3 regions of the Pedobacter sp. MR22-3 genome follow, and region 1 is predicted to be linked to each of the others. Evidence: riboswitches for the same ligand, from Rfam matches in the RefSeq annotation. Region 1 holds a riboswitch; each other region holds the start of a gene.
What was found. Region 1 has a riboswitch for S-adenosylmethionine ahead of OQ267_RS04960 (SusC/RagA family TonB-linked outer membrane protein). Riboswitches for the same ligand answer to the same signal wherever they lie in the genome.

Region 1 (6,845 bases):
ATAATCGTTGGTTTAACGATTATTATTTTGTATTTATTTAATTACGATGTAATTATTCAAACTATTCTTTCAGCAGTCCATCTATTTCAGCATTAAACTCCTTTACAAAATCGGTATAATATTGGCCGGTTGCTGGTCCGCTGTAACCCGTATGAATCTGTGCCACTTCTCCTTTTTTATTAATGATGATGGTGGTTGGGAAAGAGATGAAATTATTCAGGGCTGGTAAAGATTCAGATACTATTTTTTTATCGGGTGTGCCAGCAATTACCTGATCATATTGGATATCAAACTTATCCCTGAACCGGGTTAAGGCCTTCCGCACGTAGGCTGAATCCAGTTGTCTTTCATAATGAATGCCGATAACTTCAACGCCGCGATTACGGTTTTCCTTGTACCATGGTGCAATAAAAGAAGCCTCATCTACACAATTTGGGCACCAGGTGCCTGTAATGGTAAGAATGATCACCTTATTTTTAAATTTCTCATCACTGAGCGATACCTTTTTCCCGTTTACATCAGGAAAGGAGAAATCAAGTGTTTTGTATCCATCCTTTAAAAAGGTTAATTTATAGGCATCAGGTAAGGCCGCGTTTTGATTTTGTTTGCCTGTGAAGGGTGTATTTCCCCTGGCACTCACCGTTTCTCCTGTTATGGTTCCGTCTTTTGAAAAACTTCCTTTGTAATAGGATGGACTAGAGCCAATAAAGCTGGATAAATAAAAATCATTGCCTTCCACTATTCCTTCCAGGTAACGTGAATCGCCCGTTACCCTTAAAAAAGTCCCGGTGATTTTATTACCGTTCTGTTTAAACAATCCGACTGCATTTTCATCTTTTCCGGTAGGCGATTTAAAAGTGATATCATATTTGCCAGAGAAATCAGCTGCTGGATTTTTGCCGTTAGGTTTGAAACGATATGGATTCCCTCTGGTTGCATTTACGGCCAAAGGTTTACCGGAGCCATCTTGTTTCCTAAGCGTTCCAACCAGCGAATCACCTGTGATTTTGAAGGCAAGTTCATTGTCAAACTGATCCAACGCAACCAGAATGGAATCTGCAGTTTGTTTAACCACGCCACCATCAAAGCGTTCTTCACCATTCAAAAATATTAAGTGTGGCTTTGTATCGCTTTTAGTAATTTCAAAATTAAAGGGAACTTCAACTCCAGGTTTAATTTCAAACACACCCCGCCATTTGCCGTTCGGAACAAAGGATGTAGTTAATTTATGGGCAGTGGCTGATTGTTTTTTCTGTGTTTGTGCTTGTAAAGTCTGCGACAACATAAAAGCCGGTAGCAGAAATAGTAATGATTTTATATTCATGTGATATTTGAGATCTATTGATAACGAGACAAATGTAAGCATCATAAAAGCATGGAAAAAATATTTTCAATAAAATCTATAGAATTTGTAGTCATTATGATTTTTATATTATCTTTGCCGCAGTTATTTTAAAATGCTTATCAAGAAAGGTGGAGGGAATGGCCCTGCGAAACCTTAGCAACCAGCCTGAATTGGATATGGTGCTAATTCCATCCCGAAGTAATTTGGGTAAGTTAAGTCAGTTGAATGCAAAGTATTAATATTATATGAGAGCACTCCTGATTTTACGGGCGTGCTTTTTTTGTAAATCAGCTTTACCGGAAATGCTAAGTATAAGGTATATCGTTAAAAACAATTTGATGGAAAAAACTAACAAAAAACAATCTACTCAATCAGGGCATTTAAAAACCTTTTTAAGTCTTCGAATGCGTGAGGGTATTTGTTGCTGTATGAGGCTATAAATACCAAACCCAATAATTTAAATCATTAAGTATTCACGTTTGTAAAAAATTCGCCGGTAAGCGAAGTGGAATTGCTTTGCCCTGATTTTTACATCCTTCATTCATCTCATTATTAATAAATTGATTATGTTCAAAAAAATTAAGCTGTTGGCAATCGTATGCTTGCTCTTGCTTTCGTCACTCGTGCATGCCCAAAACATCAGTATTTCCGGTACGGTTAAAGGTGCTTCAGGAGAAACATTGCCCGGAGTTTCAGTATTTGTTAAGGAAACCAAGCAAGCCGTAACCACCAATAATAGTGGCGCATTCAGCATTACAATTAATGGAAAAGGTACATTGGTTTTCTCTTATATTGGTTTTACAACTAAGGAAGTGGTGGTTACCGAAAGTTCGAATGCATTAAATGTAACCTTAAGTGACGGAGAAAATGCATTAGATGAAGTGGTGGTAACGGCTTTAGGTATCACTAAACAGAAAAAATCGTTAGGTTATGCCGTTCAGGAATTAAAAGGGGAAAGTTTAACTGAAGCGCGGGAAACCAATCTGGTAAATGCACTTGCCGGTAAAGTAGCCGGGGTAAGGGTAACCAATAGCCAGGGTGATATGGGATCTTCCCGTGTGGTAATTAGAGGGGAAACTTCTATTGCCGGAAATAATCAGCCTCTTTTTGTTGTAGATGGGATTCCGGTAGATAATTCACAGCTTAATTCGGCGGGGGCGAGAGATTACGCCAATGCCATTTCAGATATTAACCCTAATGATATCGAATCCATCAGTGTGTTAAAAGGTCCGAATGCGGCCGCTTTATATGGTTCAAGGGCAGCAGCAGGTGTGATTATCATTAAAACAAAATCAGGAAAATCTAAAAAAGGTTTGGGTATTTCTTTAAACTCGAATGGCGTGATCGAAAGTATATTAACCTTACCAAAATATCAGGATGTATTCGGACAGGGATCGGAAGGTAAATTCAGCTATGTGGATGGAAAAGGTGCCGGCGTAAATGATGGGGTTGATGAAAGCTGGGGGCCCAGAATGGATGGCAGGTTGATTCCGCAGTTCTTTTCGAAAGGTGTAGCAGTGCCCTTTGTGGCCCATCCGGATAACGTAAGGGATTTCTTTCAAACAGGTTACTCCTTAACAAATGGTATTTCAATTGAGGATGCAGGAGAGAAATTCGATTACCGGTTATCTTATAACAACCTTAAGCAGGTCGGTATCGTACCCAATTCAGGTCAGGGTAAAAACTCATTCACTTTAAATACTACTTTACGTTTAACACCTAAACTCACCATCACCGCGAATGCCAATTATAGTAAACTTGGTGCCGACAACCTGCCTGGAACGGGCGGATCAAGATCAACCAGTACCATGTTGCAGTTTGCGTGGTTTGGCAGACAGGTTGATATCAATCAATTGAAAAATTACCTGGATGAGAATGGTAATACTTTTAATTGGAACAACAGTTATTACAGCAATCCTTATTGGGTGGCTTATGAGAATACGGTGTCTCAAAACAGGAACCGTTTAATTGGAAGTATAGGTTTAAACTACAAAATTATTGACGGATTGAACTTCAATTTCCGTACAGGAACAGATTATTACAATGATCGCCGAAAAATTAAAATTGCCTACGGTACTAACGGAACGCCATTTGGATCGTATACCGAAAGTGCCTTTACGGTAAATGAAAACAATACGGATGCGACATTAAATTATACGAAGCAATTAAATGATGATTTTAGCTTAGATGTGTTGCTTGGTGGTAATATCCGGACCAGTTATATCGAACAAAATGATCAAAGTGCACCCCGTTTGGCTGTTGCCGGATTGTATACGTTAAACAATTCCAGAGATCCCTTAACCTCATCTAATAATTACAGTAAGTTAAAGTCTTACAGTGGTTATGCATCCGGTCAGATTGGTTTTAGGAATTACCTTTTTGCCAATATTACGGCGCGTAATGATTGGTCATCCACCTTGCCCGCTCAAAACCGCTCCTACTTTTATCCGTCTTTCAACGGTAGTTTAGTGCTCACTGAAGCTTTTGATATCAAAAGCGAGGTGCTGGATTACGCAAAAGTACGTGGTGGCTGGTCTAAGGTAGGTAAGGACACCTCACCTTATCGTTTAACCAATACTTACAGTTTCTCTGCACCGTTTGGAGCAAGTCCGCAGCTTAGTCCGTCCGGAACAGATTTCGATCCGAATCTAAAATCTGAAACCACCACTTCATCAGAGCTAGGTGCCGAAGCTGTTTTGTTTAACAAGCGACTTCGTTTTGATGTCAGTGTATATAATACGAACAGTTACAATCAGATTTTAAATGTAGATGTGAGTCCGAGTACAGGTTTCAGATCGAAAAATATAAATGCCGGAAAAATTAATAACAAGGGTATTGAAGTTCAGCTGGGTATTACGCCGGTGAAAAAACAATTTACCTGGGATATTGATATCAACTATGCGGCAAATAGAAGTAAGGTGGTGGAATTGGATCAGGAAGGTTTACTGCAAAATTATGTGGTGGCAACCAATTCTGCACAGGTAATTGCGACTGTTGGTCAACCTTACGGAACACTTTTTGGCAATGCTTTTTTAAGAGATGGGAATGGTAATATTTTGGTAAATGCTACAGGTGCACCACAAACTGACCCGACCAAAAGAGTTTTAGGGAAATATACACCAGATTGGATTGGCGGAATTTCAAATACTTTTAGCTACAAAAGCTTTAGTTTAGGCGTGTTGATCGACGCCAGTTTCGGTGGTTCTATTTATAACGGTACTTATTCTACAGGTACTTATACCGGTGTTTTAGCATCTACATTGCCTGGGAGAGGTGCAGAATTCGGCGGTATTTCTTATTACTACCCAGAAAATTTAAAGGCAAACGGAGCGGTTAGGTTAGCTAGTGGAGCAAATGCGCCGGCAGGAGCAACCGTTTATGATGACGGGATGATCTTTGATGGGGTAACTGCGGATGGCAAACCGAATGAAAAAATTCTCTCGGCACAAACTTATTACAAATCGTTCAGAACGATAGATGAGGCCAATATTTTTGATGCCTCTTATGTGAAACTTCGTGAAATTAAACTGAGCTACAATTTGCCTGCAAAATGGATCAAATCACTGAATTTGCAAGGTGTATCGGTTGCATTAGTGGGTAGAAATCTGGCAATCCTTCACCGCAATGTTGAAGATATTGATCCGGAAGTTGCTTTTAATACCGGTAACGGACAGGGTTTGGAGAGCCTCTCTAACCCAACCACACGTACTTACGGAATTAACCTGAACATCAAATTTTAATCTTCCCATCATGAAAAAAATATTATTATATAGCCTGATTTCTCTTTCTGTTTGCGCTACGTCCTGCAAGAAAGAACTGGATGAGACCAACATCAACCCCAATGTAACTGAAAATGCACAGCCTGATTATTTGTTAACTGCTGCCATCAAAAATACAGCTGACGCCTATTGGGGCACCACCAATAACATGAACTCCAGTCTCCTGTTTGTTCAGCATTGGGCCAAAGTACAGTATACGGAAGAAGATAGGTTTATTTATACCAACAGTAGCTTTACCACGCTATGGTCTACTTTATATTCAACCAGTATTAATGGTTTAAATAAAATTATAGAGATTGGAAATACAACCAGTAATCCAAATTATACGGGTGTGGCATTAACTTTAAGATCCTGGTCATTTTTGTTGCTTACTGATGCTTATGGCGATATCCCATACAGTCAGGCAGGACAAATAAAAGAATTTATCACACCAGCTTATGATAAACAAAAGGATGTTTATGACGGCCTGCTAAAAGATTTGAAAACAGCAAAAAATACTTTAGATCCTGCCGGAAAAGCGATTGCCGGAGATGTAATTTACAATGGCAATATTACCAGGTGGAAAAAACTGGCCAACTCACTCAGGTTACGGATTGCACTCCGGATAGCAGATCAGGAACCAGCGAAGGCGAAGCAGGTTTTAGACGATATTAAAAATGACGGTGATGCTTACATGAGTGAAAATGCAGATATTGCACAATTAATTTACCAGAGTTCACCACAACAAAACCCGGTGAGTGCATTGTTTGATACCAGAGATGATTACCGGATCAGCAAAACCATTGTAGATAAATTATTCAGTCTGAATGATCCCCGTTTACCTGTTTATGCCAGTAAAACGCAAACAGCTACAGCTGAAGAATATGTAGGGTTACCTAATGGTTTAACCAATTCGGAAGCCAGCGGTATTGGTTTTGCGAAAACCTCCAAACCAGGCACTTATTTTCTGACGCCACAATCACCGGCAGTAATTTTTAGTTATGCAGAATTATTGTTCGATCGAGCAGAGGCAGCAGCAAGAGGTTTTACCGCAGAGAACGCGGCTGATCTATACCAGCAAGGGATTGTCGCTTCTTTAAAACAATTTGGCGTAGCTGATGCTTTAGTCGCCAGTTATGTAACACAGGCCGCAGTGCAATATGATGCGACAAATTATAAGAAATCAATCGGCGAACAAAAGTGGATTGCACTCTTCGGACAAGGTCTGGAAGCCTGGGCAGAAAGACGCAGACTGGATTATCCTCAACTTACGCCATCAGTTAATACGGTGTTGAACGGACAAATTCCGGTGCGCTTTATCTATCCCGGAACGGAGCAATCGCTCAATGGGCAGAGTTACAGGAATGCGGTAGCCAGTCAGGGAGCAGATTTGTTAACCACCAGATTATGGTTTGATGTGAAATAATCTTCATGCAAAATTTTGAAGCCGCTTTAGCAATCGTTAAGGCGGCTTTGTTGTGCAGTGTTCTTACTTTACTCATTTTGCTCAAACTAGTTTTTAAAGAGGGTTAAATAAAGGCCATATCTATAGTATAAAAACCGCGGTTACTAAATCTGTTACATCAAATTTCTTAAATTTATATGTACGATTGTTATCTTGTGCACTTTCAAAATCTCAACATCATGAAAAAAATAATCTTTACACTGATTCTTTCTCCATTTTTATTTATAGCTGCTTTTGCCCAAAATAAACCTGCTTTCTGGGATGATGTACAAACGAT
Region 2 (6,845 bases), on a different contig from region 1:
TAAATATATCCGCATGGATACCTGGGCAGATAATAAAAAACTATTGAATTACTATACCAGTTGTGGTTTTGATGATGTTGGTATAGTGACGATGGCAAAAACGGATGGTTTACCCAGGCATTATGAAGGCATAAGTTTGAGTTTGTTCGAAATCGAAGTATAAGATCAATATCCAGCTAATCTTTGAATCATAAAATTGGTCTGCTTTTGAAACCTGTCTGTGATTTACTGAAGATTGGTTAAAGCCTGTCTTACCGCATTATCCGTTTGATTAACAGATCGGTAGTAGCCCACGTCTCCCAGATAGTAACGGCAGAGCAGGGCTTTTAAATCGTTCAGGATAATTGATTTTGCAGCATAAAGCTGAAAGCGGTCTATAGTTACATTTTTTCTTTGCAAGTAGCCTATAAAATCTTTAAACTCATTATCACTCAGGGCAAAATTATTAATATTTTGTTCTACAAAAGCAGCACTATAGCGGTTGGTCAATACATTAAAAACATAATCAGACAGCACTTTTTTGCTCACCAGGTTAGCGTAAAACTTGTTATATCCGGTAGTATCCAGTTTTACAAAAATGTCTGGCTGAATCCCGCCAACAGTTTTAGCCCTTTTATGTTGCTGCATATTAACACCCTCACTTTTTTCTATCGAATCCTGAAAGGAGGTGTGATCACCGGTTAACTCCCCGTCAAGCATCCTTTCATCAAGCTCATGTTTGTACGCATCATATCCTTTTTTATATGATTTCTGAATGCTTCGCCCAGATGGCGTATAATAGCGGGCAATGGTTAAATTTAAGGCAGAGCCATCTCCAAAAGCAAACTGTTCCTGAACGAGTCCTTTTCCGAAAGACCGCCGACCTACAATTATTCCACGGCCCAGATCCTGAATGGCACCTGCAACGATTTCACTTGCTGATGCGGTGTTTTCATTGATTAGGATGGCAAGCTTCCCATTTTGAAAGGCTCCTGTCCCGGTCGAATAATAATCTGTGCGGGGTTCATGCTTACCCTGGGTGTATACAATTAATTTATTTTCGGGCAGAAACTGATCGGCCAGGCCTGTAGCTGCAGAAAAGTAACCGCCGCCATTATCGCGTAAATCAAGGATCAGCTTTTTCATTCCTTTTGCCTTTAGGTTTGCGGCCGCGGCTGCGAAATCACCGTCTGTATTGGCACCGAATTTACTAATCCTCACGTACCCGGTTTCCGGGTTCATCATGTAGGCAGCGTCAATGCTGCTGATATTCACTTTACCCCGGGTAACCATCAGCCGGCTTTGTACCTGTGTGCCGCTGCGCAATAAGGTAACGCCCACGCCGCTACCAGCCTTTCCCCTGAATCTTCCTGTTAATTGTTCTTTTGGTAAATTTCTGCCACTAACCATAGTGGTATCGATCACCAGGATTTTATCACCCAGCTTAATGCCCGCCTGATATGCCGGTCCATCCTTCACCACGCCTGTTACCATCATGGTGTCGTTCAGCATATAGTATTCAATGCCAACGCCCTCAAAATTCCCTTCCAGGTTATTGGTCATGTCTTGCGCATCGGTAGGAGGCAAATATACACTGTGTGGATCCAGCTGGTGGAGTACACTATCAATAGGTAAGTTTTGCAGCGAATCTGTATTGATATCATCTACATAATTTTTATTGATGATATGCAGAATTTCTTCCAGTTTTTCATCACTATTGCTGGCCAGTTGAGGTCTTCTGGTAACGCCAAATCCCTGATCTTTAATAAACTTAATACCCAAATACATTCCTGCTATCAAAATCACAGAATAGCTGATGGCAATCAGTATGTTTTTTCGGGTATTCTTTTTCATTGGCGTTAGGCAAATTTATGAAAATAAGCGGGTTGATATATTTTTAACTGCAATTTCTTGTCTTTTGTTTATAATATTTCACATAAATTAACAGTATAACATCTGCTCTATCAAGTGGCAATCTATATTTTTAAATTTTTAGGGTAGATTTTAGAAAGAATTTACCGAATTTTATCAAAAATAAATTTATGAATAGAGTTACCGAGCAAGAATCAAATTATAACCACATTGATGAAATGTCGGTAATGGAAGTTTTGCAGGGGATTAACAATGAAGACAAAACCGTAGCCTTTGCTGTTGAAAAATCTTTGCCTCAGATTGAGAAATTAACTTCGGCCGTTGCCGAGAGAATGAAAAAGGGCGGTCGGCTTTTTTATATAGGGGCAGGTACCAGCGGCCGCTTAGGTGTGGTAGATGCGTCCGAATGTCCACCAACTTATGGTGTTCCTTTCGATACTGTAGTTGGTATTATTGCCGGCGGGGATTCTGCCATCAGAAAGGCTGTAGAATTTGCTGAAGATGACAGCCTGCAGGCCTGGAAAGATTTACAGGCATTTCATATTAATGAAAAGGATTGCCTGGTAGGTTTAGCTGCATCCGGCACCACACCATATGTGGTTGGAGGTTTAAATACCGCACGCCAGCATGGAGTTTTAACAGGTTGCATTGTCTGCAATACTGATGGACCCATTGCTGCAGCGTCTGATTTTCCGGTAGAAGTGGTCGTTGGACCTGAATTTATTACCGGTTCTACGCGAATGAAATCGGGCACAGCACAAAAATTGGTTTTAAATATGCTGAGTACCACCGTAATGGTGCAATTGGGGCGTGTGGTTGGAAACAAAATGGTAGATATGCAGTTAACTAATCATAAACTGGTTGATCGCGGAACGCAAATGGTAGCTGATGAATTAAATGTGAGCTATGAAATAGCTGCAGATTTGCTGAGTAAACATGGAAGTGTGCGTAAAGCAGTAGAAGCAGGACACTGAGAAATGTTAGAATGAGAGAAGGATGAAATGATTGAATTTGGAAGTAATTTTAGCATTCTCTCATTCAAAATTCACTCATTCAATAATTAAAAAAAACATGCACGAGATAGAGCCGTATTACCAGTGGAGAGATGATTATATCTCGGCAGAGGATGAGCGATCGCCATTCTACAATACCGAATACTCTGAACTGTACTTTGATAAGCAGATCTATAATTTTCTGTTGCACCCGCAATGGGATGAGTTTGGTTCCAATACCTTGTACATGAAAGTATTGTATGCGGATTATGATAGAGGTTACGCGATTATTGAGTTTATCGGCGAATGGAATGATGCCATCAACAACGACATCATGTTGCTGAAACGCGATATTTTGGAACTCATGATGGATGAAGGCATTAATAAGTTTGTATTAATCGGAGAAAATGTATTGAACTTTCATTCATCAGACGATAGTTATTATGAAGAATGGTTTCAGGAAGTGGAAGATGGCTGGATTGTTGGGGTAAATTTCCAGGAACATGTTATCAGGGAGTTTAAAGATAACAACATTGATTATTACATTAATTTTGGAGGTGCTTTCGATCACCTGCCCTGGCGTACATTAAAACCGTTACAGTTCTTCAAAAAAGTTGAAGAATTGCTGACAAAAAGACTGAATTAAAGTATTATTTTTATAATTATTTAAATACACAAATAAAAATGGAACAACAAAATTATCAATATCAGGGCAATAGCGTGTTCGTGCAGGAAAACACAGTGTCTAAAAAATTCTTTGCCAGCGTATTCTTATGGATGTTCGTTGCTTTGTTAATATCAAGCGCTTCTGCATTTGTATTGGCAAATTCGCCAGGAATTTTATCCTATTTAGTAGCTGAAAAAGGATTTACCATATTTGGATACATTGCCATCTTTGCGCCACTGGGTTTAGTGATGTTGATGGGTGCTGCTATGCAAAGATTATCCTTCCCTGCATTAGTGGGTATTTTTCTGTTGTATTCTTTACTAACAGGTGTGATGTTGGGCTTTATTCTTTTAATTTACACAACAACATCTATTGCCATTTGCTTCGTTGCAGCAGCCGTTATTTTTGCTGTAATGGCTATCATGGGATACACTACAGATGTTGATTTAAGTAAATTCGGACCAATACTAATGGCTGGCGTAATCGGTTTGGTTATCGTAAGTCTGATCAACTTCTTTATCGGCAGCGAAACGCTGAACTACATTTTAGGCTTTGTTGGTGTGGCTATTTTTACTGCGCTTACCGCTTATAAGGTTCAGGAAATTAAAAGAATTGGTGAAGGTTTGGATGAAAGCGGAAATGAAATTGCATTGGCCGACAGCAAAAAATTAGCAATAATGGGTGCGTTGTCACTTTATATCACATTCATTAACTTATTTGTTTCTTTACTACGTCTCTTCGGTAGCAGAAGATAATTCACTAAATTCTGACCGCTGGATTTATCTGGTTTCAGGTTAATGACAAAACAATATTTTAAAGGCCGTGCATATTTGCATGGCCTTTGTAATTTTATTTGGCAGCGAAGCGATAAATTTTGGAAATGATGTTGCTTTGTTGCATTTTTGTATGCTTATTAAGAAAGACGGAGGGATTAGACCCAACGAAGTCTTAGCAACCTGTGCCAACAAGGTGCTACATTCTAATCTCGGTTAACCGGGAGAAAGATAAGTTAAGGAAGTACGATCCATGTGCCAACTTTTTGAATAAGCTTTTTTGAGATTTGAGAAATTAGATTTGAGATTTGAGGCCAATTATAAATGTCTTAATTTCTCAGATCACTCCTCTCGTCTCTCACATCTAATAACAGAATGAGCATAAGAGAAGAATTAGAAAAACGTATTTTAGTCATCGATGGTGCGATGGGCACGATGATTCAACGTTATACGCTTACCGAAGAAGATTTTAGAGGGGAACGGTTTAAGGATCATCCTTGCGATGTGAAAGGCAATAATGATTTGCTGAACATCACCCGTCCGGATATTATCAAAGCCATACATCTCGAATATTTAGCCGCTGGCGCAGATATTATCGAAACCAATACCTTTAGTACGCAAAGAATCTCCATGGCGGATTACCAGATGGAAGATTTGTCGTATGAATTAAGTTATGAAGGTGCTAGAGTGGCAAAGGAAGCGGCAGATGAGTTTATGGCTGCTAATCCAGATCGTAAGTGTTTCGTTGCCGGTGCCATTGGCCCAACCAATAGAACGCTTTCCATGTCGCCCAATGTAAATGATCCGGGTTACCGGGCGGTTTACTTTGATGAATTGGAGACCGCTTATTACGAGCAGGTGCGCGGTTTGGTAGATGGGGGCTCAGATGTATTGCTGATTGAAACCATTTTCGATACGCTGAATGCCAAAGTGGCTATTGTGGCCATCAAAAAATATGAAGAAGTTATTGGCCGTAAATTGGAGATTATGATTTCCGGTACGATTACCGATGCTTCTGGTCGGACCCTATCCGGACAAACTGCCGAGGCTTTTTTAAACTCAGTGATGCACGCAAAACCTTTAAGTATAGGTTTCAACTGTGCATTGGGCGCGAAAGAAATGCGTCCGCATATTGAAGAGTTAGCCGCAAAAGCGGGATGTTACGTTTCTGCCTATCCAAATGCAGGTTTGCCCAATGAATTTGGTGCTTATGATGAGCAACCGCATGAGACAGCACACTTAGTAGATGACTTTATCGCTTCTGGCTTTGTTAATATCGTAGGAGGTTGCTGTGGTACCACGCCCGAACATATCGGCTGTATCGCGGCGAATGCCAGAAAAGCATCACCAAGAAAAATTCCGGAAATTCAGCCGTTTATGCGGTTAAGTGGCCTGGAGCCCGTAACCATTACGCCTGAAAGTATTTTCGTAAACGTTGGGGAAAGAACCAATATTACCGGTTCGCCTAAATTTTCGAAGCTGATTTTAGGGGGTGATTACGAAGCTGCGCTCGCCGTGGCCTTGCAACAGGTTGAAGGTGGTGCACAGGTGATTGATGTGAACATGGACGAGGGAATGCTGGATTCGGAAGCAGCCATGACCAAATTTTTAAACCTGATCGCCTCCGAACCCGACATTGCAAAGTTGCCCATCATGGTCGATTCCTCTAAATGGTCGGTGATTGAAAATGGTTTGAAATGCCTGCAGGGAAAAGGAATTGTGAATTCAATCTCTTTAAAAGAAGGCGAGGATAAATTCCGCGAAAGTGCCCGTAAAATTATGCAATACGGTGCTGCTGTAGTGGTGATGGCTTTCGATGAACAAGGCCAGGCCGATAACTACGAGCGCAGAAAAGAGATTTGTAAAAGAAGTTATGATATTTTGGTGCATGAAATTGGATTTCCTGCGGAAGATATCATCTTCGACCCAAACATTTTAACTGTTGCCACCGGACTGGAAGAGCACAATAACTATGCTGTTGATTTTATCAATGCCACCCGTTGGATCAAAGAAAATCTCCCGCATGCTAAAGTGAGCGGCGGGGTTTCTAATATTTCATTCTCATTCAGGGGAAACAATACTGTTAGGGAAGCCATGCACTCGGCTTTTCTCTATCACGCCATTCAGGCAGGCCTGGATATGGGGATTGTAAATGCAGGGATGCTCGAAGTTTACCAGGAAATTCCACCTGAACTTCTGGAACGTGTAGAGGATGTATTGCTCAACCGGAGAGATGATGCCACCGAACGTTTGGTAGAATATGCCGATACCGTAAAATCAAAAGGTAAGGAAGTGGTTAAGGATGAGGAATGGAGAAAGGGCTCAGTGGAAGAAAGATTATCACATTCTTTAGTTAAAGGAATTGTAGAATACCTGGATGATGATGTAGAAGAAGCACGACAGAAATATGCCCGTCCGATTCAGGTGATTGAAGGGCCGCTGATGGATGGGATGAATATTGTTGGTGATTTATTCGGTGCCGGGAAAATGTTTTTGCCCCAGGTGGTAAAATCTGCTCGTGTAATGAAAAAGGCTGTGGCGTATTTATTGCCGTTCATTGAG
Region 3 (6,845 bases), on a different contig from region 1:
GTGGACGCAACCAGTAAAGTAGTGAATAAAGTGAAATTATTTGCGCAAGCTACCAGTCTGGGCGGTGTGGAAAGCTTAATCGAGCACCGCTACTCTGTTGAAGGACCAGACAGTAAAACACCAAAAAATCTGTTAAGAATTTCTGTTGGATTGGAGCATGTTGACGATATTATCGCCGATTTAGCACAGGCGCTGGCCTAAATTCTACAGTTCTATAAGGTTTAAAACCTTATAGAACTAAAAACCTATTTTGGGTTACAAACAGTAACCAACTTCTTCGCATAGTCTGCATTTAAAGGCTCATTGGTTTGTGCTAAACGTTGAGAACCTGTATTTGCAGGGCAGGCGATATCACCAGCTGCATCATAAACCAATTTTGTTCCTGAAGCAAGCAATTCTTTTGGCACATATACCTGTACGCGTGTGGTAGAATAGCCCGAAGGAAAATAACGCACATAATATCCATCAGGATGTTTGGTCCAGATACCGCTGGGCACATCTGCTCTTTGCGGGGCCATACCGGCAATAATTGCATACCGTTCCAAATCAGCATAGGTATAATTTCCTGAAGAAACGAGCTGGCGAATATTGTTTTCAGCTTCAAAAACTGCCTTTAAACCAGATGGCAACTGGTCTTTGGCTTTTTCCATTACATCAAAGGGCAGCACACCTAATGCGCCGCCTTCTAACATGGTGATCTGTTTTGGCGTCAATAATTTTAATGCGGTAACTTTTACCTGCCCGCTGTAACTTGCAAATTTAGTGCGTGCTATGATGGTCCATAATAAAGCCTGAATATCATGTTGTTCTACTTCAGGGTGCTTTTCTGCACTTTTAATGATCGCAATCACAACATCTTCTTTTGAGCCCAATACCGGAGCAAACATATAGCCATCTCCTTTTGACGGGGCGAAGGTACCAGCCATCAAGTAATAACTTTTATTCGTCATTTCATAAAGTCCTTCACAAAGCAGGTATCCTCCTTCCGGATTCTTTGGTAAGAGATATAGTGGTTGTGCCTTGAGTGTGGCCTTAAAATCTGGCATCATTTCTCCCTCGCGGTTTACGTCTTCAAAACTTGTGGTAATGGCACCGGGTTGTTTCAGAAATTTATCCACACCTAAAGCCTTAGCCCCCTGTGCAGTTCCAACTTTTAATAATTTGTCTTTTAATCCGCCGAATTGTGCGTTAACTGTGGTAAAACTTGCCATGGTCAGTGAAAGGGCCAGACAAATCATTTTAGCGTTTTTCATATAGATGAGATAGGTTATACAAACATAAAATTTTAATGTTAAATAAACTTACCTGAACAATCGTTTTATGATTACAACATGTAATTGGATTTATTTAATAAAAAATCAGAATTAAATTTTGTTGTTTTAAAATTATTTCAGACATTTGAAATATTATTTGGTAAATCACTAAATAAAAGTCAATCTGAATCGGATTGATTTATAAAGAAGTGGCGAGAGACTGGCTCCGTGACCCACTGGCAACCCTCAGAAAGAGAAGGTGCCAATTCCTGACCGGATAACATGGAGTTAACCGGTGATATAAATTTAAACTGATGAATACTTTAAATCTTCTATCTCACGACGGCACTAGTCTGAAACAACAAACAGCAAATGTTTCCATTAAACTGTTGGTGTGCTGCAATGTGATGTATATGTCCCGTATGTGCTGTTGCATACGGTAATTTAAAAATCTTCCTCTCTTGTTTCTTTTCAAATTGGAAGGTCCCGGTTAACCGGGATACGCCCTGCAGGATAATTTACTTTTCTGATTTGTCCGCTCATTCCACTCATTACTTTAACCTTAATTATTAGAAAATTATGTCAACATCATATAAATTTGAAACGCTTCAGTTGCATGCTGGTCAGGAAGTAGACCCTACAACAGGTTCCAGAGCGGTTCCCATTTATCAGACCACCTCTTATGGATTTAAGAATGCGGAACATGGTGCTAACCTGTTTGCTTTAAAAGAGTTTGGAAACATCTATACCCGGCTGATGAACCCTACAACTGATGTTTTTGAAAAAAGAATCGCCGCTTTGGAAGGTGGTGTAGCCGCACTGGCGGTAGCATCAGGCCAGGCGGCACAATTTATCGCCCTGCATAATATCTTAGCGGCCGGAGATCAGATTGTTTCGTCATCACATCTATATGGCGGAACCTACAACCAGTTTAAGGTTGCATTTAAACGTCTGGGCATTCACGTTGATTTTGCAAACCCGGATGTTCCTGAAGAGTTTGAACAAAAAATCACAGAGAAAACCAAAGCCATTTACCTGGAAACCATTGGCAATCCGGCCTTCAGCATTCCTGATTTTGAAAAAATTGCGGCCATTGCCAAAACACATGATATTCCTTTTATTGTAGACAATACTTTTGGTGCAGGTGGATATTTATTTAAACCACTGGAGCATGGAGCAAACATTGTAGTAGAATCTGCTACTAAATGGATCGGCGGTCATGGTACCAGCATTGGCGGTGTGATCATTGATGGTGGAAATTACAACTGGGGCAATGGAAAATTTCCGCAGTTTACAGCGCCATCAGAAGGTTACCACGGATTAGTTTTTAACGATGTTTTTGGTATCGGAGGTCCGTTTGGTAACATCCAGTTTATTATTCGCGCCCGGGTAGAAGGCTTAAGGGATCTGGGACCTGCCCTGTCTCCTTTTAATTCTTTCCTCTTATTACAGGGATTAGAAACATTATCACTCCGCGTTCAACGTCATGTAGACAATGCACTTGAGCTGGCTACCTGGCTGGAAAATCATCCTTTGGTTAAAGAAGTACATTATCCTGGTTTATCCAGTAGTCCATACCATAACCTGGCCAAGAAATACTTAAGCAACGGCTTTGGTGGCGTTTTATCTTTCGAATTGAACGGAAGCAAGGAAAATGCCTCTCAGCTTATAGATAGTTTGAAACTGGTTTCTCATTTAGCTAATGTAGGTGATGCTAAAACTTTAATTATCCAGCCTTCAGCCACCACACACCAGCAATTAAGTGATGAAGCCCAACTGGCGGCCGGCGTTAAACCAAATGCACTAAGGGTTTCCGTAGGTATAGAGCATATTGATGATATTAAAGCAGATTTTGAACAGGCTTTTGCGGCTATTGGATCAAAAATCAGTCAGGAATCCCTGTAAGCTTAGTACCTATTCATTTTACAACATTACAATTTTACCATGAGCACTGCATCAACATATCATTATACCAAGCCATTTAAGCTGGAAAACGGGAAAAAAATTCGGAATCTGCAAATCGCCTATCAAACATATGGTAAACTAAATGCCAATAAAGACAATGTGATCTGGGTATGTCACGCGCTGACAGCCAATGCTGATGTATTTGAATGGTGGGAAGGTTTGTTCGGACAAAACGCACTGTTTAACCCAGAAGATCATTATATTGTTTGCGCCAATGTTTTAGGCTCGAATTATGGAACAACCAATCCGTTAAGCATTAATCCGGTAACCGGCCAGCCTTACTATTTATCTTTTCCACCATTTACCATCCGCGATTTTGTTGCCGCACATCAGTTGCTGGCCAGGCATTTAGGCATCGATTCCATTAAATTACTGATTGGTGGTTCATTGGGCGGACAACAGGCTGTGGAATGGGGAATTATCGAACCTTCCAGAATTGAAAATCTGATTTTAGTGGCCACCAACGCGGTACATTCGCCCTGGGGCATTGCCTTTAATGAAAGTCAGCGACTGGCCATTACCACAGACAGGACTTTCTTTGCCAACCAGCCCGATGGCGGCAGTAAAGGTTTAAAAACCGCCAGAAGTATTGCACTCCTGAGTTACAGAACCTACCATGCTTATGGCAGTACACAGGTGGAAAGTGTAAATGATAAAACGGATCATTTCCGGGCCTCCTCCTATCAGAATTATCAGGGTGAGAAGCTGATTAAACGCTTCAACGCTTACAGTTACTATTATTTGACCAAAGCTATGGACAGCCACAATGTAGGACGCAACAGAAAGAGTATTGCTGAAGCTCTAAAATTAATTAAAGCAAATACCTTAGTTATTGGTATCGAAAATGACTTTCTTTTTCCGGTGTCAGAGCAAAAATACCTGGCAGATCAGATCAATGATGCAACATTCGCGGTGATTCATTCTGAATATGGTCATGATGGTTTTTTAATTGAAACCAATGCCTTAACCAACATCATCGGCAACTTTATCAGAGAAAGCAGGGATAAGAAAATTATTAAGCTACAGCATACGGCCTGATAAAGTAGAGGGTAAAAGATTGAATAAAAGCCAGGCTAAACGAATTAAAAAATATTAATCAGACACGAAAACACTGAATCACGTAAATAAGGAATCTAATTCTGTGAAAATCTGTGTTTCCGTATCAAATAGAAGTTCACAAAAAAATAGTAGCGAAAAGCGCTTTGAGCACAAGTCCTGATACTTGATAATCGCTACCTAATACACTATAAAACACCATGAGTAAAAATTTAAAAATCGGTTTATTTGGCTTCGGAGTGGTAGGCCAGGGATTATTAGATATTATCCAGAGTCAGAACCTTAACCTGGAAATCATAAAAATCGCTATAAAAAATCCAAAGAAAAAACGTACGCTCGATCAACATTTATTTACGACAGACCGCCATGAGATTCTGAATAATTCAGAAATCAATACAGTAGTGGAACTGATTAATGATGCTGATGCCGCTTATGAAATTGTAACCACTGCTTTAAAAAACGGCAAAAATGTTGTCTCTGCCAATAAAAAGATGATTGCCAATCATTTAAAAGAGCTGGTTGAATTACAGCAGAAGTATGGTACATCATTACTTTATGAAGGTGCGGTTTGCGGTAGTATTCCAATCATCAGGAATCTGGAAGAATATTATGACAATGAGCTTTTTCATGCCTTAAGTGGCATCTTTAATGGTTCATCCAATTACATCTTATCGAAGATTTTTAATGAAAATCAAAGTTACAACGCAGCCTTAAAAGAAGCGCAAGACCTGGGCTTTGCAGAAACCGATCCGATTTTAGATGTAGGTGGTTACGATCCCAAATATAAACTGGCGATTGCCACAGCCCATGCTTACGGCTTGTTTGTGAATCCGGATGCTATTTTAAATATTGGTATTCAAAACCTTTCTGCTAACGACATCAAATATGCCCGTGAAAAGAATTTCAAAATTAAGCTGGTTCCTACTGCACGGAAAGTAAATACCAAGGATATCGTGACTTACGTATTGCCTAAGCTTGTTGCCAAAGATGATTTCCTGTATAATGTTGAAAATGAATACAATGCCGTAACGGTTCAGGCGGCATTTGCAGACAAACAATTCTTCTTCGGAAAAGGTGCCGGTGGTCATCCTACCGGTGCGGCCGTACTCTCAGATATTGCAGCTTTACGATATGATTATCGTTATGAGTATAAAAAATATCATTCAGAAAACGGTGTTAAACACACTGAAGATATTTTGCTGGAGGTTTATTTGCGTTATGCGGATGAAGACTTAGTGACCTTACTGGGTTTCGATGAAATTAGCGAACGCTATGCAGCCAGTAACTATAAATATGTGATCGGCACAGTTAAGTTAGAACAGCTGATTAAAAACCGTGATTTACTTTTGGAAAAAGACGTTTTTGTTGCCTATACCGGCAGACAGATCTACAAACAGGAGCAGGTTGCGGAAAATGTTTTCGCGGAAGAGCTGGCTTCCCTGTAAATTTTAAGGTTAATTTTTTTTTATTTGTTTTGTTGTTAAGCATTAAGGCTGGAGCGATTCCGGCCTTTTTGTTCATTTAAGCGGTTTACCCCCTTTTGAATTAGCATATTCTTCTTCATGATTAACGGCCAGGAAGAGACTAACCCCGCCCGGCCATTTCTGTGAGTTTTTTAGCCAAATCTTTTCCCAGGTAACTGTCGATAATCAAATGAACGATATACAGAATCGGGGTCATTAAAATGGCTACAATAAACTTGTAAGTATAATTTACCAGTCCGATGGCAGCAACCATTTTCCAGCTGTAGTGATATTGTGGATTGAGATAAAAAGCAATAAAGATGACCACAAAGCTATCGATGAGCTGGGAAACCAGTGTTGAACCTGTTGCCCGCAACCATAAAGCCTTTTCTCCGGTTACCCTCTTAATACGATGAAAAATTAAAACATCAGCCAGCTGCCCCACAATAAAGGCAATGATAGAGCCTACAATAATCCACATCCCCTGACCGAATATCCCTGCAAAAGCGTTGTTCATATTTAAATCTTCCCCGTTGATGTTTTGGTGTACCCAGAAATCTGCCGCACTTAAATGCATGGAACCCCAAACCACTAAAAAGGCAAATGCAATGAGGATAGAAGTAAGTATGGAAAGAAAGCGAACCTGCTTTACACCAAAATACTCGTTAATAATATCGGTCATGATAAAAATAATCGGCCAGGTTAACACACCAGCCGACATCACAAAAGACAGGTTTTTAACGCCTAATAAATTGATGTCAAACTTTTTAATCCCTAAAGTTTCCTCTACGCTAAATAATTTTACCCCAATAAACTCTGATAATATCGCATTCGCGACAAAAAAACATCCCAACACGAGAAATAGCCGGCTTTCTTTGGTTTTAAAAGTCATAGTGCATAAATCTAAAAATAATTCAAATCAGAATTACTGTACTTCGTGTTAATTTTTTTAACCATTTATCTTTTTACAATCATTCGACCTCAAAAATAGGTTAAATGCATAAATCTGACAATCTTTGCGCCTCGGAAAAACTATTCATGATTATGGCTCAGCAAAAAAAAATCTACCTTATCTTAATTCTGGGTTCCCTGGCAGCGCTTGGCCCTT

Region 2: it holds a riboswitch for S-adenosylmethionine, as region 1 does, so the genes downstream of both, metH (methionine synthase) here and OQ267_RS04960 (SusC/RagA family TonB-linked outer membrane protein) in region 1, are expected to answer to the same signal.
Region 3: it holds a riboswitch for S-adenosylmethionine, as region 1 does, so the genes downstream of both, OQ267_RS18905 (O-acetylhomoserine aminocarboxypropyltransferase/cysteine synthase family protein) here and OQ267_RS04960 (SusC/RagA family TonB-linked outer membrane protein) in region 1, are expected to answer to the same signal.

The regions. Positions count from the first base shown of each region.
Region 1 covers NZ_JAPIVF010000002.1:280,165-287,009, forward strand. The annotation lists gene OQ267_RS04955 (peroxiredoxin family protein) at 62-1,324, opposite strand; SAM riboswitch class I at 1,459-1,564, shown strand; gene OQ267_RS04960 (SusC/RagA family TonB-linked outer membrane protein) at 1,912-5,085, shown strand; gene OQ267_RS04965 (SusD/RagB family nutrient-binding outer membrane lipoprotein) at 5,096-6,529, shown strand; gene OQ267_RS04970 (GDSL-type esterase/lipase family protein) at 6,748-6,845, shown strand, end outside.
Region 2 covers NZ_JAPIVF010000008.1:119,267-126,111, reverse strand. The annotation lists gene OQ267_RS19855 (GNAT family N-acetyltransferase) at 1-163, shown strand, start outside; gene OQ267_RS19850 (S41 family peptidase) at 226-1,833, opposite strand; gene murQ (N-acetylmuramic acid 6-phosphate etherase) at 2,022-2,825, shown strand; gene OQ267_RS19840 (hypothetical protein) at 2,923-3,489, shown strand; gene OQ267_RS19835 (Bax inhibitor-1 family protein) at 3,528-4,265, shown strand; SAM riboswitch class I at 4,418-4,521, shown strand; gene metH (methionine synthase) at 4,659-6,845, shown strand, end outside.
Region 3 covers NZ_JAPIVF010000007.1:220,382-227,226, forward strand. The annotation lists gene OQ267_RS18895 (trans-sulfuration enzyme family protein) at 1-201, shown strand, start outside; gene OQ267_RS18900 (hypothetical protein) at 246-1,253, opposite strand; SAM riboswitch class I at 1,450-1,560, shown strand; gene OQ267_RS18905 (O-acetylhomoserine aminocarboxypropyltransferase/cysteine synthase family protein) at 1,833-3,158, shown strand; gene OQ267_RS18910 (homoserine O-acetyltransferase family protein) at 3,198-4,256, shown strand; gene OQ267_RS18915 (homoserine dehydrogenase) at 4,475-5,719, shown strand; gene OQ267_RS18920 (queuosine precursor transporter) at 5,859-6,629, opposite strand; gene OQ267_RS18925 (multidrug effflux MFS transporter) at 6,782-6,845, shown strand, end outside.